Regions from separate parts of the Aminobacter sp. MET-1 genome, predicted to be linked through region 2. Evidence: predicted binding sites of a transcription regulator. Region 2 holds the regulator's gene; the other holds the start of a gene.
What was found. Region 2 encodes LexA, which represses DNA repair genes until DNA is damaged. Its sites were predicted from a motif close to TGTTCNNNNTGTGTTCNG; they were not measured.
Positions count from the first base shown of each region.

Region 1: a site for LexA is predicted at 3,363-3,380, ahead of NDO48_RS11245 (sel1 repeat family protein). Genes of this name have one in related genera too.

Region 1 covers NZ_JAMSHL010000006.1:160,564-168,022, forward strand. The annotation lists gene NDO48_RS11230 (peroxiredoxin) at 1-33, opposite strand, end outside; gene NDO48_RS11235 (ABC transporter substrate-binding protein) at 195-1,313, opposite strand; gene NDO48_RS11240 (DUF1353 domain-containing protein) at 1,488-2,570, opposite strand; gene NDO48_RS11245 (sel1 repeat family protein) at 2,974-3,240, opposite strand; gene NDO48_RS11250 (DUF2147 domain-containing protein) at 3,672-4,016, shown strand; gene NDO48_RS11255 (glutathione S-transferase family protein) at 4,117-4,833, opposite strand; gene NDO48_RS11260 (hypothetical protein) at 5,005-5,175, shown strand; gene NDO48_RS11265 (hypothetical protein) at 5,223-5,417, shown strand; gene NDO48_RS11270 (AMP nucleosidase) at 5,486-6,985, shown strand; gene NDO48_RS11275 (endonuclease/exonuclease/phosphatase family protein) at 7,046-7,459, shown strand, end outside.
Region 2 covers NZ_JAMSHL010000005.1:331,348-338,806, forward strand. The annotation lists gene NDO48_RS10290 (ComEC/Rec2 family competence protein) at 1-1,081, shown strand, start outside; gene lexA (transcriptional repressor LexA) at 1,256-1,972, opposite strand; gene glp (gephyrin-like molybdotransferase Glp) at 2,080-3,285, opposite strand; gene moaC (cyclic pyranopterin monophosphate synthase MoaC) at 3,286-3,768, opposite strand; gene trpC (indole-3-glycerol phosphate synthase TrpC) at 3,770-4,582, opposite strand; gene trpD (anthranilate phosphoribosyltransferase) at 4,587-5,597, opposite strand; gene NDO48_RS10320 (peptidylprolyl isomerase) at 5,594-7,459, opposite strand, start outside.

The DNA.
Region 1 (7,459 bases), on a different contig from region 2:
ATCCGGGGCGGTGTCGTTGATACGAAGACTCATGTTCGGATACTCCCTTGATGGCAAACACGCCCCCGCACCAGCCGAACGGCCGCAACCCTGCCTAGAAGCGCGTTTCCGGCATTGTGCTCCAGCCCACCCAAAACGACAATGGCCGGGACGAGCCCGGCCATTGCAACAAATCCAGCTTTTGCAGAAAAAGCTTACTGCGCGATCGGCGCGTACTTGCCGTCGTGCCACTGGTTGATGTCGTAGCTGGCGTTCTTGAGATCGCCCTTTTCGTCAAAGACGACATCGCCGACAACAGTATGGATCGGCTCGCCGTTCTTGAGGACTTCGGCGACCTTCATCGGGTCGTCGGTGCCGGCGCGCTCGATGCCCTGGGCGAAGGCCTGGACGACGGCGTAGGAGAAGAGCGTGAAGCCTTCCGGCACGAAGCCGCCGGCCTTGATCTTCTCGACCGCTTCCTTGGCCTCAGGCTTGGCCTGCGGGTCGGACGGGAACACGAACATCGTGCCCTCGCCGGCAGGACCGGCGATCTGCCAGAATTCGGGCGACGCGATCGAGTCGGGCATGATCAGCTGATATTTGAAGTTCTGCTCGGCCGACTGGCGCAGCATCAGGCCAGCTTCGGGGTGGTAGCCGCCGAAATAGACGACGTCGGCCTTGAGTTCCTTGAGCTTGGTGACGAGCGCCGAATAGTCCTTTTCGCCGGCGTTCAGGCCTTCATAGAGGATTTCCTTGAGGCCGTTTTCGTTCATCGTCTTGCGGACGGCATCGGCCACGCCCTGGCCGTAGGCGCTCTTGTCATGAAGGATGACGACGTTCTTGCCGGCATACTTCTTGGCGATCCACGGGCCGATGAAGGCGCCCTGGGCGTCGTCACGGGTGTAGAGGCGCATGATCGTCGGCCAACCCTTGGCGGCGGCATCATCGGTCATGACCGGATTGGACGAGGCCGGGCTCATCATCAGCGCGCCGCTCTCGGCGTAGACAGCCGAGGCCGGAATGCTCGAGCCCGAGCAGGCGTGGCCATCGACGAACTTGATGCCGTTGGCAACGATGCGGTTGGCGACCGAAACGGCCTGCTTGGGATCGCAGACGTCGTCTTCGATCGACAGCTTGATCTGGCGGCCAAGAACGCCGCCCTTCTCATTGATGGCCTTAGCGGCAGCCTCGGCACCCTGCTTGAACTGGTCGCCGATATTGGCGAGCTGGCCGGTCATCGGACCGACGACGGCAAAGGTGATGTCCTCGGCGAAGGCCACACCGGCGCTCAGCGACAGCGCGAGCAACGCGCCAACAGTACGTTTCAGATGCATATTCCCTCCCTGTGGACGCGCCTGACGTCAGGAATCGCGCCGCTAGCCCAGATATCCAATGCTTTTCGCCTGCGCCAGTGCCCCTCTTGGAGCATGGGCAGCAAGCCATTGTGCCTGTATCGACACACATGTACGGAGACAATCACGTAACTGGCGGAATGGCAACGTCTGGCGTCAGCCACCCTGCGGCCTGAGGACGTTGGGCGAAGTCAGCCAGTTCTGGTAGCTGCGGTCGGCCTCGATGACCTTGTTCCACTGATCCCGCTCGGCCACGGTCCTGGTGGCAGCCCACTCGATCCCGGTGCCTTTCAGGCCGTTCATCTGGGACGCCTCCACCAGATAGGTGTCCGGCAGCATCTTCGGCAGGGTCTCCTGGGCGATGCCGATGTTGCTGAGCTCGACAGCCTTCCAGCCGCCTGTGGTCTTGACCAGCCCGCCCTCCGCCTTGACGCTGGCCACGACCTGCTGGGAGTTGCCTTCGATCGGCACCAGCAGGCCGAAATCGGTGAAGTTGGTGCGGGCCTCGGTCGGGCTGTAGCCGGCGAAGGTCGTCGCCCCGTCGACCATGGCCTTGAGCTGCTCGACGCCTTCGAAGGTTGCCGGGATCTCGCCCGTCGCCGTCAGGTCGATAACCTTGCCGTCGGTATCCTGCAGCGTCTTGGCGATCGCCATCAGCTTGCTGACGAGGAATGTGTCGCGCTGGTCCTGCGCCAGGGCCGCCGCCCTGATGAAGATGTCGAATTTTCGGGACGGGGAAGACATCTGGGGAGCAGGCGCGGCGGCGGGCTTCGGACCGGCGTCCGTCGATGGCAGAAGCGAGCCGAGCTCGTCGAAACAGTTGGTGCCGTCGTTGGCGAGCGACTGCTGCGTCAACGACCAGTCTGGACCGCCGAGCCTGACGGCCGAATACATGAGCCACGCCTGCCAGGACGGCGTGTTGTTGGCCAGCATCGCGTAATAGAAATTGCGGTGCGTGTCGTGTGCGGTGCGCGTTTGGGTGCAGCAATAATAGTCATGGACGATCGACGCCGGGAAATACGGACCGTCATAGTTGTCGCCGACGATCAGCTCGAACAGCCAGGGAATGGTCGCGCCATCGGTGTAGCTTCCCGCCGGCACGGTCCAGCGAAGTCCGTTCGGGTCATCGAAGTTGACAGCCTTGGTGGTCCTGAACGGCTTTGGCGAGGCATCCGTCCGGTTTTCCAGCCCGATCGGAAGATCGATGAACTTGCCATAGTAGTCCTGGGCCCAGGACATATCGGCTGCAAGCAAGAGTATGAGCGTAGTCGAACTGCGAAGCAAAGTCCTGCGCATGCCACCCCCCATTTTTGCTGATTTTGCAAAGCAAACGATAGCATGTTTCAGCAACAACGAAAAAGCCGCGCCGATCTTGTCTCGATCGGTCGCGGCTTTTTTCGTGGAGAGTTCCCGCGAGCATCTTCGGCCCGTCGGAAGTTCGCCTGCCCTGTCTAACTGCTCTGTCCAATTGGTGGGGACATGCTGGAGATCATGTCCCTGGCGCGCCTTGCCCGTCCTTCAAGCCGTCGCGCTTCTGTTGTTGGGGGCTGCCATCCCGGCGTCCCCGTTCTTCCCCCGAAGAAATCTTGTCTTGCTGGTGCATGATCCGTTCCGAAAATCCAAGCGATTTTCGGGGCATGCACTAGTGCATCGTCATCCATTCGCGCGCTTCGCGCAGCGCCTTGACGATGTCGGTCTTGGACATCGTGACCGACAGCTCCGAGCGCAGTTCAGCAGCGCGGGCCGAGCCCTTGATGGCGGCGATGTTGAACCACTTGTGGGCGGCAACCACGTCGATGTCGCAGTCGCGGCCGGTGGCATACATCATGCCCAATTCCAGCAGAATATCAGCCTGAGCGGTGGTGCCCATCGCGCCAAAGCCGGCTTCAAAGATTTCGAAACGTGCCATTTTCTTGTCCCCTGTCCGTCTCCTGGAGCGGGCCTGCCTGGGTCACCAGGAGCCGCCCTTCGATGCTTCCGAAGATGCCGGGGAGCCTTGAATCTGCCGTTAAATGGCTTGCTTAACCCGAAGAAAACAAAGTCAAAACAAAGGGTAAAGCTTGGATTTCGTTAAGGATAGGAAGCCTTGGGCTGCCTGGGATTTGAAGAAAATGCGATGAAAATTCGCCTGTCTGCGGCTAAGTCTTTGATAACCACGCCCGACATCCGCTGATGGTGGGAGATGAACTTTCGGCGGCGAAAGGGACTTTTTCGGGCCAGAAAAAAGCCGGCAACTTCCCCAGCGACACCGCTTTTGTTTTGGCGAAGGCTGCATTACGCTTACGTTTGCGTAAACGTCACGCGGGGGAGACGCCTGTGACACCAACCGGGAGGACTTCAATGTTTCGCAAGATGAGCATGGCCGTTGCGGCTACCCTGATGCTGGCGGGCGCGGCCTATGCCGATCCGATCGAAGGCAACTGGAAGACGGAAGCCGGCTCGACGGCCGCGATCGCAACGTGCGGCAGCGGCTTCTGCATCACGCTGAAAGACGGCAAGCACGCCGGCAAGCAGATCGGCACCTTCAACGCGGACGGCGGCAATGCCTATTCGGGCAAGATCACCGACCCCGCCAATGACAAGACCTATACCGGCAAGGCCTCGGTGGCCGGCTCGAACCTGAAGATGAAGGGCTGCGTGCTCGGCGGCCTCATCTGCAAGAGCCAGAACTGGACGAAGCTGTAAGATCGAATAGGGAGTAGTGAGTAGCGAATAGAGGGGAAGACCGAGGGCTTCGACGCCACGTGTTCCCTGTTCGCCACCCACTACTCCCTATTCGCTGTTTTCACGCCCTCGCTCGCTGACCGAACAGCACCTTCTGGGCTTCCTTGTCGTCGGCGAGATTGCGGCGGTGGTCTTCACCCACGGCGATGCCGCGGACAACGGCCGGACGGGCCAGCAGCGTTTCAAACCAGCGCTTGAGGTGCGGGAAGTCCTCGATGTCCTGGCCCTGGTTCTTGTACGGCTTCACCCAGCCAAGCGCTGCCATGTCGGCAATCGAATAATCGCCAGCCAGGAATTCGCGATCGGCGAGGCGCTTGTTCATCACACCGTAGAGGCGGTTGACCTCGTTGGTGTAGCGGTCGACGGCATAGCCGATCTTTTCGGGCGCATATTGCCGGAAGTGATGGGCCTGGCCGGCCATAGGGCCGAGGCCACCGACCTGCCAGAACAGCCACTGGTCGACCTCGACACGCGTGCGCTCGTCGGCCGGATAGAATTTGCCGAACTTGCGGCCGAGATATTGCAGGATCGCCCCTGACTCGAAGATGGAGATGGGCGCTGCCTTGCCGTCGACGGCCGGACCTTCCGGATCGACGATCGCCGGCATACGGTTGTTGGGCGCGATCTTCAGGAATGACGGCTCGAACTGCTCGCCCTTGCCGATGTTGACGTATTTGATCGTGTAGGGAACGCCAAGTTCCTCCAGCATGATCGAAATCTTCCAGCCGTTGGGCGTCGGCCAATAATAGAGGTCGATCGGCAAAGTCTGCGTGGTCATTCCGAACTCTCCGTGTTGTGCACTGCACAGGAGATATGTGCGGGTGGCCGGAACGCAACCCTGAGCCCCTGTTAAAGACCGTCAATAAATTTGAACCGAGGATGAACGGAGGTCTCAGAACCCGTTCAGCAGGGCTTTGGCATATTCCGCTCCATCGAAGGGGATACACCAATGCTTGCTCGTCGCTTCACCATCGTATGCCTGCTCAGCGCCCTGTTTGGCATCGCCTTCGCAACCCTCGTCGCCGAGGTGAGCCGTCCGGCCCATTCCTGGGAAATCGGCAGCGTGGTGCCCTGCGTGTTCGAAGAAAACATGAACTGCAAGCCGCCCTTGAGACACTAACCGACAAAAGAGACCGATCCGCTCCAGCACGAAAAGAAGAAACGCCGATGACCCGCCCCGCTTCCCACATCGCAAACATGGTTCGTATCGCCTTGCGGGCGGCGCTCATCCTGCTCGTTCTGGCTGCCCCCGTTCTCGCCGTGCCGCAGCTGCGCGGCGACGCCGGCAATACCATCGAAGCGCCAGCCGCACGCAAGAACGGCGTCGGTTTCGTGCTGTTGGTCAGCCTGCAGCGGGCCTGACGCGACGATTTGGCGAGGCTGTAATACGAACCTCTCCCAACCGTCACAATTGATCTCTATAATGGGTCATGGAAAAGCGAATCTATCCTGAACCCATCGAATCCATCACCACGCCGGAGCCTTATTCCCGGCAGAGCTTCACCGACGCCCATGAGGCAGTGAAGGCGCTCCAGCAGCTCTACGACCGCAACACGGCCTTCCTGCGCGACGCATTTGCATCGCTCGCGCACGGCACGCCGCCGCAGCGTTTCCGGGCCTGCTATCCTGAGGTCGGCGTCGTCACCTCGTCCTATTCGCAGGTCGATTCCCGCCAGGCTTACGGCCACATGCCGACGCCCGGCCTGTTCACCACCACGATCACCCGGCCCGACCTGTTCGAGAGCTACCTGGTCGAGCAGCTGAAGCTGATCATGCGCAATCACGGCGTCTCGGTCACCGTGTCGGAATCCTCGACGCCAATCCCGCTGCATTTCGCCTTCCTCGAGGGCACCCATGTCGACGCGGCCGTCGCCGAGCGCATCCAGCGCCCGATCCGCGACCTGTTCGATGTGCCCGACCTCGATGGTACCGACGACCACATCGCCAACGGCACCTTCGAGATTCTGCCGGGCGAGCCGCGACCGCTGGCAGTATTCACCGCCCAGCGCATCGACTATTCGCTGCACCGGCTGGCGCACTACACGGCGACCACGCCGCAGCATTTCCAGAACTTCGTGCTGTTCACCAACTACCAGTTCTACATCGACGAGTTCGTGGTGCTTGCCCGCGAGCTGATGGCCAAGGGCGGCGGCGGCTACACGGAGTTCGTCGAACCGGGCGGCGTGGTGACCAAGGCCGGAGAGAGTGCGCCATCAGAAGGCAACCCGCCGCCACGGCTGCCGCAGATGCCGGCCTATCACCTGAAGAAGGCGGGCCATGGCGGCATCACCATGGTGAATATCGGCGTCGGCCCCTCCAACGCCAAGACCATCACCGACCACGTCGCGGTGCTGAGGCCGCATGCCTGGCTGATGCTCGGCCACTGCGCCGGCCTACGCAACACCCAGGCGCTGGGCGACTATGTGCTGGCGCACGCCTATGTGCGCGAAGACCACGTGCTCGACGACGACCTGCCGGTGTGGGTGCCGATCCCACCACTGGCCGAGGTACAGGTGGCGCTGCAGGAGGCCGTCGCCGAGGTGACCGGGCTGTCCGGCTACGACCTCAAGCGCATCATGCGCACGGGCACGGTCGCCACCATCGACAACCGCAACTGGGAACTGCGCGACCAGCGCGGGCCGGTGCAGCGTCTGTCGCAGTCTCGGGCGATCGCGCTCGACATGGAATCGGCGACGATCGCCGCCAACGGCTTCCGCTTCCGCGTGCCCTACGGCACGCTGCTGTGCGTCTCCGACAAGCCGCTGCACGGCGAACTCAAGCTGCCCGGCATGGCCTCGGAGTTCTACAAGCGGCAGGTGGCCCAGCACCTGACCATCGGCATCCGGGCGCTGGAAAAGCTCGCCGAAATGCCCAATGAAAGGCTGCATTCGCGCAAGCTGCGCAGCTTTGCCGAGACGGCATTCCAATAGGGCCCGGAACGGGCACCCGATATCATCAATGAGCCGCAATTGTGCGGCCATGAAGCAGACATGACGACACCGGCCTTGCTCATGATCGCCAAGATCGCCTGTTTTTCGGCGATGCTGCTCATTTCCATTCCGCTGGTCGCCGGCTTTTTCGGCGCCTGGCATCCGGCGCTGGATTCGTTTGCGCATTTCCGCGTGCATCTGGCGGTCCTGATGATGGTCGCGGCGCTGCCGCTTCTGGCCACCTCGATGCGCTGGCCCGCGGTTACAGCACTCGTGTTCGGGGCTGCAGCCCTTGCCACGACCTCGCCTTCCATACCCGGCATAGGCTCGGTGCACGCGGCCTTCGAGCCACGCCAGGGCAACCGCCCTGTCTACAAGATGCTGCAGATGAACCTGCGCTTCGACAATGCAGAGCCGGCCAAGGTGCTGTCGCTGGTCGGGCGCATGCAGCCCGACGTGATCACCTTCGAGGAA
Region 2 (7,459 bases):
CGGCCTTGTCGCTACCTCCATCATCGCCGGTGTCGCCACGGCAGTGTTCGGCGCCTGGCATTTCCAGCGTGTGTCGCCGCTCAGCCTCGTCGCCAATCTGGCGGTCATGCCTGTCGTATCGGTGCTGGTGATGCCGTTCGCGGTGTTCGCCAGCCTAGCCATGCCCTTCGGACTGGATGGGCCGTTCCTCGATGTCATGGGCGCCGGTTTGCGCGTCATGATCGCCATGGCCGAATGGATTTCCGACCGCTCGCCGCTGGACGCCGTCGGGCTGGTATCGACCTGGTCGGTCGTGCTGGTGACAATAGCCCTTGTCGTCGCTGCGACGGCGACGACCTGGCTGCGCCTTGCCGCAGTGCCATTCGTCGTGGCCGGCGTGCTCGTCATCGGCGTCGCGCCGTCGCCGGATGTGCTCGTGGCCGAAGATGGACGCCTCGTCGGCGTCGCCACCGACGATGGCAAGCTCGCGGTCAACAGGCCAAGGCCAAACCAGTTCACGTCAGACAACTGGATGCGGGCGTTGGCGGTGGAAGAGCTTAGCAAGCCGTCGCAGGATGCAGAGAAGACCAGAGGGACCGCAGCTCCGGCTGCCGATGGCCCACGCTTTGGGGCCGCGCCGCAGAGCCTTCCTGCGAATGGTCGGGCCAAAGGCCTTGCGCCAGCTGAGGACGCCGTCAAAACCGTCGCCGGCGCAAGTGCCTTCCACTGCTCCGCGGGTTTGTGCACGCTTCGACATCAATCCGGCGCGACGGTTGTCCACGCGTCCAATGCTGCTGCGGCGTGGCAAGTCTGCCGAACGGCTGCACTCGTCGTCATCGACGATGCGACTGCTGGAGATGTCTGTGGCGGGCAGGTCGCAACCGTAGTGACCAAGCGCGATCTGGCGCGTCTGGGCAGCGCCGCGGTCTATCTGACGCCAGTCGTGGCGGGCGGCGCGTCGGTGCTATCGGTCGAATATGCCATCACCGAGCCCTACCGGCCATGGCATGCGCACCGCCAATTTTCCCGCGAGGCGAGGGGACTTGCACCCAATCGCCAAGAGGCGGTGAGAAAACAGCCAGACAACGCGACGACCGAATAGCCCACCGCAGGCAAGCGTGCCATATGCGGCAAGCTCGAAACTGCGGTCTATACGGCCTCGAAGCATCTCAAGACTACCATCGCCATTTCCGCTCTCCTCGGATTGCGGCCACGCTCAATGTCTTTGCTCTTACACAACTTGAGACGGAAAACGCTTCGTCTTCTGGGAGTTGCCCTAGTAGCGGCGGATCAGCCCGACGAGCTTGCCCTGCACCTTGACCCTGTCTGGCCCGAAGATGCGGGTCTCATAGGCGGGATTGGCTGCCTCCAGAGCGATCGAGGCGCCCTTGCGGCGGAAACGTTTCAGCGTCGCCTCCTCGTCGTCGACGAGGGCCACGACGATCTCGCCGGGGCTCGCGGTACTGGCATTCCGGATGATGACAGTGTCGCCGTCGAAAATGCCGGCCTCGATCATCGAGTCGCCTTTGACCTCAAGCGCATAGTGCTCGCCGCCCATGATCATGTCTGGCGGCACCGAAATGGTGTGTGTCCGGTGCTGGATCGCGTCGATCGGCACACCCGCAGCGATCCGTCCCATGACTGGAATGGCAATGGCGGACACGGCATCGTCGTCGTTGCTTGCAGCGGCCGGGCGCGACGGCTCGGGCTTGCGGCCAAGCGACCCTTCGATGACGCTTGGCGAGAACTTCCTGGCAGCGTTGAGACCGGGCGCAATCGAGTCGGGCAGGCGCAGCACTTCGAGCGCTCGTGCCCTGTTGGGCAGGCGGCGGATGAAGCCGCGTTCCTCGAGTGCGGTGATCAGGCGATGGATGCCGGACTTGGAGGCGAGGTCGAGCGCTTCCTTCATTTCATCGAAGGATGGAGGGATGCCCGCCTCCTTCAACCGCTCATGGATGAACAGCAGAAGCTCATGTTGTTTGCGCGTCAGCATCGCCGCCCCCAAGGAATCGCGAGAAAAACAAACCCGGAACAAACACTATCTGTTCCAGTTGTGTTCCGCAACTGTTTAAATTTCGTGAAGGTTATCGGCGGGATTGTTCAGCGCAGCATCAGCACGCGGCAGGCACTGCCGGATTCGGCCGGTTCCGCAAAGGGGCCGCGGATAACAGCGCAATTGGCGTCGGCCAGCGTCCGGAGCATGGACGAATCCTGCACCGTAAACGGCGTGACGACGAGCCCATCAAGGGTCTGGCGTGCGACAGCGCGGACAAAATCCTGACGCAGATCGTTGGCCGGCATCGGCGTATCGAGCACACCGTCCCTGATGTCGGCGACGTGAGAGCGTCCGCCCAATTTTGCCAGCAGCGGCTTCAGGAAGATGTGCGAGCAGATGAGGCTCGCGACCGGATTGCCGGGCAGGCCGACGCAGCGCGTCGCGCCGAGGCGACCAAACATCAGCGGTTTGCCGGGGCGCATGGCGATCTTCCAGAACGAAAGATCCATGCCGAGGCCGGTTAACACGCGATGCACTAGGTCGTGGTCGCCGACGGACGCACCGCCCAGTGTGACGATGACATCGGCCTTGGCGTCGAGTGCTTTCTGGACCAACCCCGAGATGGCGTCCGTGCTGTCGGCGGCTATGCCGAGGTCGAGCACACGAGCGCCGATCGAGCGGGCAATTGCAGCGACGCCATAGGCGTTGGACGAGATGATCTGGTCGGGGCCGGGCGTGCTACCCGGCAGCAGAAGCTCGTCGCCGGTGGCGATGATCGCGACCAGTGGTGCGCGCACCACCTGGACGTCGGGGTGATTGGCGGAGGCGATCAGCGAGAGGGCTGCCGGATCGAGCAGGCGGCCGGCGTCGAGGATGAGGTCGCCTTCGCTGAAATCGAGGCCGCTGAGGCGAATGTTGCGGCCGGGATCTGTCGGTTCCAGCACTTCGACCGCACCATTGCCGAGATCACGCGCGTTTTCCTGGATCACCACGGTGTCCGCCCCCGCGGGAACCGGCGCTCCGGTGAAGATGCGCACTGCCTGTCCCGTACTGACGGTCCCGGTGAATTGTCGTCCCGCCGGGGCCTGGCCGATGACTGAAAGTTTCGCCGGAAGCGTGGCGATGTCTGCTGCCCTGACAGCATAGCCGTCCATGGCGGAGGCGTCGAAAGGCGGCTGGGTGCGCAAGGCGTACAGCGGTGCCGCCAGAACGCGGTCGGCTGCCTCGTGCAGGGTAACCCGATCCGTGCCGGTGGGTGCGGCACCTTCAAGCAGGCGTTCGAGAGCCTCGGTGACCGGCAGCAGTGCCATCTATTCTGTCGCCTTGAAGTCGCCCGACTTGCCGCCGGTCTTTTCGATCAGCCGGATGCCTGAAATCACCATGCCGCGGTCGGCCGCCTTGGCCATGTCGTAGATGGTCAGGCAGGCAACTGAGGCAGCCGTCAGCGCCTCCATCTCGACGCCGGTCTTGCCGGTGACGCGCGCAAGTGCGGTCACGCGCAGGCCGGGCAGGGTCTCGTCCGGCTCGATCTCAACCGTCACCTTGGTCAGCAGGATCGGATGGCAGAGCGGGATCAGCTCATGCGTGCGCTTGGCCGCCATGATGCCGGCAATGCGCGCTGTGCCCAGCACGTCGCCCTTCTTGGCGTTGCCGGAGAGGATTAGATCAAGCGTCTCGGGCCGCATGGCGATCATGCCTTCGGCGATCGCCGTGCGGGTCGTTTCGGCCTTGTCGCCGACATCGACCATGTTGGCTTCGCCCGCGGCACCGATATGGGTGAGCGCCGCTGCCATGTCAGGCTCCGGCCGCTTGCTGCGCGCCTTCGAGCAGCAAGCGGGTCGCTGCCGCCACGTCGGACTGACGCATCAGGCTTTCGCCGACGAGGAAGCTGCCGATGCCCGACTTCTCCAGCCGCAGACAATCGTCATGGGTGAAGATGCCGCTTTCGCCGACCAGAACGCGATCCGCCGGCACCATCGGCGCCAGCCGCTCCGACGTGGTGAGGCTCACCTCGAAGGTCCTGAGGTTACGGTTGTTGACGCCGAGGAGCCGCGATTCAAGCTTCAGCGCACGCTCGGTCTCTTCCTCGTCATGCACCTCGATCAGGGCATCCATGCCGAGCTCGAAGGCGGTGTCCTCGAGGCGGCTGGCATCGTCGTCGCTCAGGCTCGCCATGATTATCAGGATGGCGTCCGCGCCCCAGGCACGGGCTTCGTAGACCTGGTAGGGCTCGAACATGAAGTCCTTGCGCAGCGCGGGCAGGGCGCAGGCCTTGCGCGCCGCGGTGAGGAATTCCGGGGCGCCCTGGAACGACGGCGTGTCGGTCAGGACAGAAAGGCAGGCGGCGCCGCCCCCGGCATAGGCTTGAGCCAGCGACGGCGGATCGAAATCGGCGCGGATCAAGCCCTTGGACGGGCTCGCCTTCTTGATCTCGGCGATCAGCCCGAAACGGCCCTCGCGGCGCTTGGCTTCCAGCGCCTTGAGGAAGCCGCGCGGCGTGTCGGCATCGCGTGCCTGCGCCTGCAGTTCGCCGAGCGGCAGGCGGGCCTTGGCAGCTGCGATCTCGTCGCGCTTGTAGGCTTCGATGCGGCGGAGGATGTCGGCCATGGTGCTATCCGTTCGAGATGCCGACCAGCCGGTCGAGCACGGCGCGGGCGCGGCCACTGTCGATCGCATCGGCGGCAAGCTTGATGCCTTCGCCAATGGTTGCGACCTTACCGGCGACAACCAGGCCGGCGCCGGCATTCATCAGAACCGTGTCGCGATAGGCACCCTTGGCACCCTCTATCACGCCACGCAATGCCGCCGCATTGTAGGAGGAATCACCGCCACGCAGCTCTTCGCGCGTGTGCCTGGCGAGGCCGACCTGTTCGGGCGTCAGCGTGAAGGTCGAGATCTTGCCGTCGGCCAAGGCCGCGACATGCGTTTCGCCCGTCGTGGTGATCTCGTCATAGCCGTCGCCATGAACGACCCAGGTCGAGACGGCGCCAAGTTCCTTCAGCGTCTCGGCGACCGGAACAATCCATTCGGGCGAGAACACGCCGACGAGCTGGCGGTCGACGCCGGCCGGATTGGAGAGCGGGCCGAGCAGGTTGAAGATGGTGCGCGTGCCGAGTTCGACGCGTGTCGCACCGACATGCTTCATTGCCGGATGATGCGCGGGCGCGAACATGAAGCCGACGCCTGCTTCGTGGATGCATCGGCCGATGGCCTCGGGCGTAAGCTCGATGTTGACGCCCAGCGCCGTCAGCACGTCGGCAGCGCCTGTCAGCGACGACAGGCCGCGATTGCCGTGTTTGGCCACAGGCACGCCCGCGCCGGCGATGACGAAGGCCGATGCGGTCGAGATGTTGACGCTGTGCGAGCCGTCACCACCGGTGCCGACGATGTCGATGGCATCCGCAGGTGCGTCGACGCGCAGCATCTTGTCGCGCATCGTGGCGACGGCGCCCGAAATCTCGCTGACGGTTTCGCCGCGCACGCGCAGCGCCATCAGGAAGCCGCCTATCTGGCCGGGCGTCGCTTCGCCCGACATGATGATGTCGAAAGCATCGCGTGCTTCCTCGAAGGTGAGCGGCGTTCCCGCTGCGACCTTGGCGATATGGGGCTTCAGCGCGCTCATCTTGCCGGTGCCGTGCTTGCCCGGGCCAGGGCCTGCTGGTTGACGGTTGCACCGTATTCGGCCTGCAGTTGCTGCACCAACTGATCGAGCAGGTCGTCCGACATGCCGGTGGCGAAGGACTTCTGCGCGTCTGCCGGAACCGTGCTGGCATCGGCGCCGGCCGGCTCAAACACCTCGACGATCTTGAACAGGATCTGGCCGTCGCCGGTCGGCGAGGGCACGACGCCGGTGCCGCCCTGGCCCATCTCGAACATGGCGGCAGCACCTTCGCGACCGAAGTCGGCGTCATCGGCCTCGCGCTTCAAGCCGCGCTTGGTCTGCTTCTCGAGATTGAGCTCGGAGGCGATGGTGGCGAGGTCGGTACCGTCCTTGAGGCGCTTTGCCAGCTCGTCGGCCTTGTCCTTGAGGCGCTTTGTCGTCTCGGCGGCAGTCCAGTCGGCCACAACCTTGTCGTGGACCTCGTCGAGCGTACGATCACGGGCAGGCGTGATGCCGTTGACCTCGAAGAACACGAAGCCGTTGGTGCCGATGTTGAGCGGCTGGTTGTCGATGCCGGCTTCCGCCTCGAAGACGGCCTGGATCAGGTTGCGTGAGTCCGGCAGGGTGCTGACGACGGTGCCGTCAGGGCGCTGACCGGCGCGGTCGATCGCTTCGATGGTGTTGACCTTGAGCTTCAGCTTGTCGGCAGCCGACTGCATGGAATCGCCTCCAGCGCGCGCGTCTTCGTAGGAATCGTGCACGTCGAGCAGGATGCGATTGGCTTCCGCCAGGGCCAGGTCCTTGCGGATCTGGTCCTTGACCTCATCCAGAGGCTTGGTTGTCTCGGGTGTCACTTCACTGACGCGGACCAGCACCGGTCCGAAGGCGCCCTGAATGACGTCGCTGACCTGGTTGGCCTGCAGCGCGAAAGCGGCTTCAGCAACCGCCTTGTCGGCGATAACGTCCTTGGTGACGGTGCCGAGCGCGACGTCTGCTGCGGTCTTGCCCTGGTCGGCGACCATCTTGTCGAATGCCGTGCCGCCCTTGATCGCGTCCGACGCTGCCTTGGCCGCATCGGCGCTGGCGAAGACCAGTTGGTCGATCTTGCGCGTCTCTGGCGTGGTGAAGTGCGACTTGTTCTTGTCGTAGTCCTGGCGAACCTGCTCGTCGGTCACCGAGCCGAGGTCCATGATGTCCTCGGGCTCAAGCTTGACATAGCTCAGCTTGCGGAACTCGGGTGCCGCGTAGTTCTTCTTGTTTTCCTCAAACCAGGTCTTGAGCGCGTCGGCAGCCGGAGGGGCGATTGGCTCGACCAGCGACTTCGGCAGGGTGAGGTAATCGACGGTGCGGTCTTCGCCGCGATAAAGGGCTACTGCTCGCAGGAAGGTGTCGGGCGCCTTCATGCCGTCGGAAACGGCCTCGACGATCTGCTGGCGCACGGCGACCTGGCCGCGGTTCTTAAGATAGTCCTCGGGGCGCATGCCGATCTGGCGCAGGATGTATTCGAATGCACGGCGGTCGAACTGGCCATCGGGACCCTTGAAGGTCGGATCGTCCCAGGTCAGCTGTGCCAGGCGGTCCTTGGACAGGCCGAGGCCGAGCTTGCGCGCCTGCTCATCGAGCACCGCACCTGCAACGAGCTGCGCCACGACCTGGTTCTCGATGCCGAGCGCCTTGGCCTGTTCGGCAGTCAGGCGCTGGCCGAACTGCTGCGACATGACATTGAGCTGGCGGTCGTAGGCGAGGCGATATTCGACTGCGGACACAGAGGTGCCGCCAGCGGTGATGACCTTGTCGCCGCCGAATTCGTGTAGCATGCGTCCGGAAATGCCCCAGATGGCGAAGCTCACCACAAGCAGCAGAAGCAGCAGCTTCGCGACCCA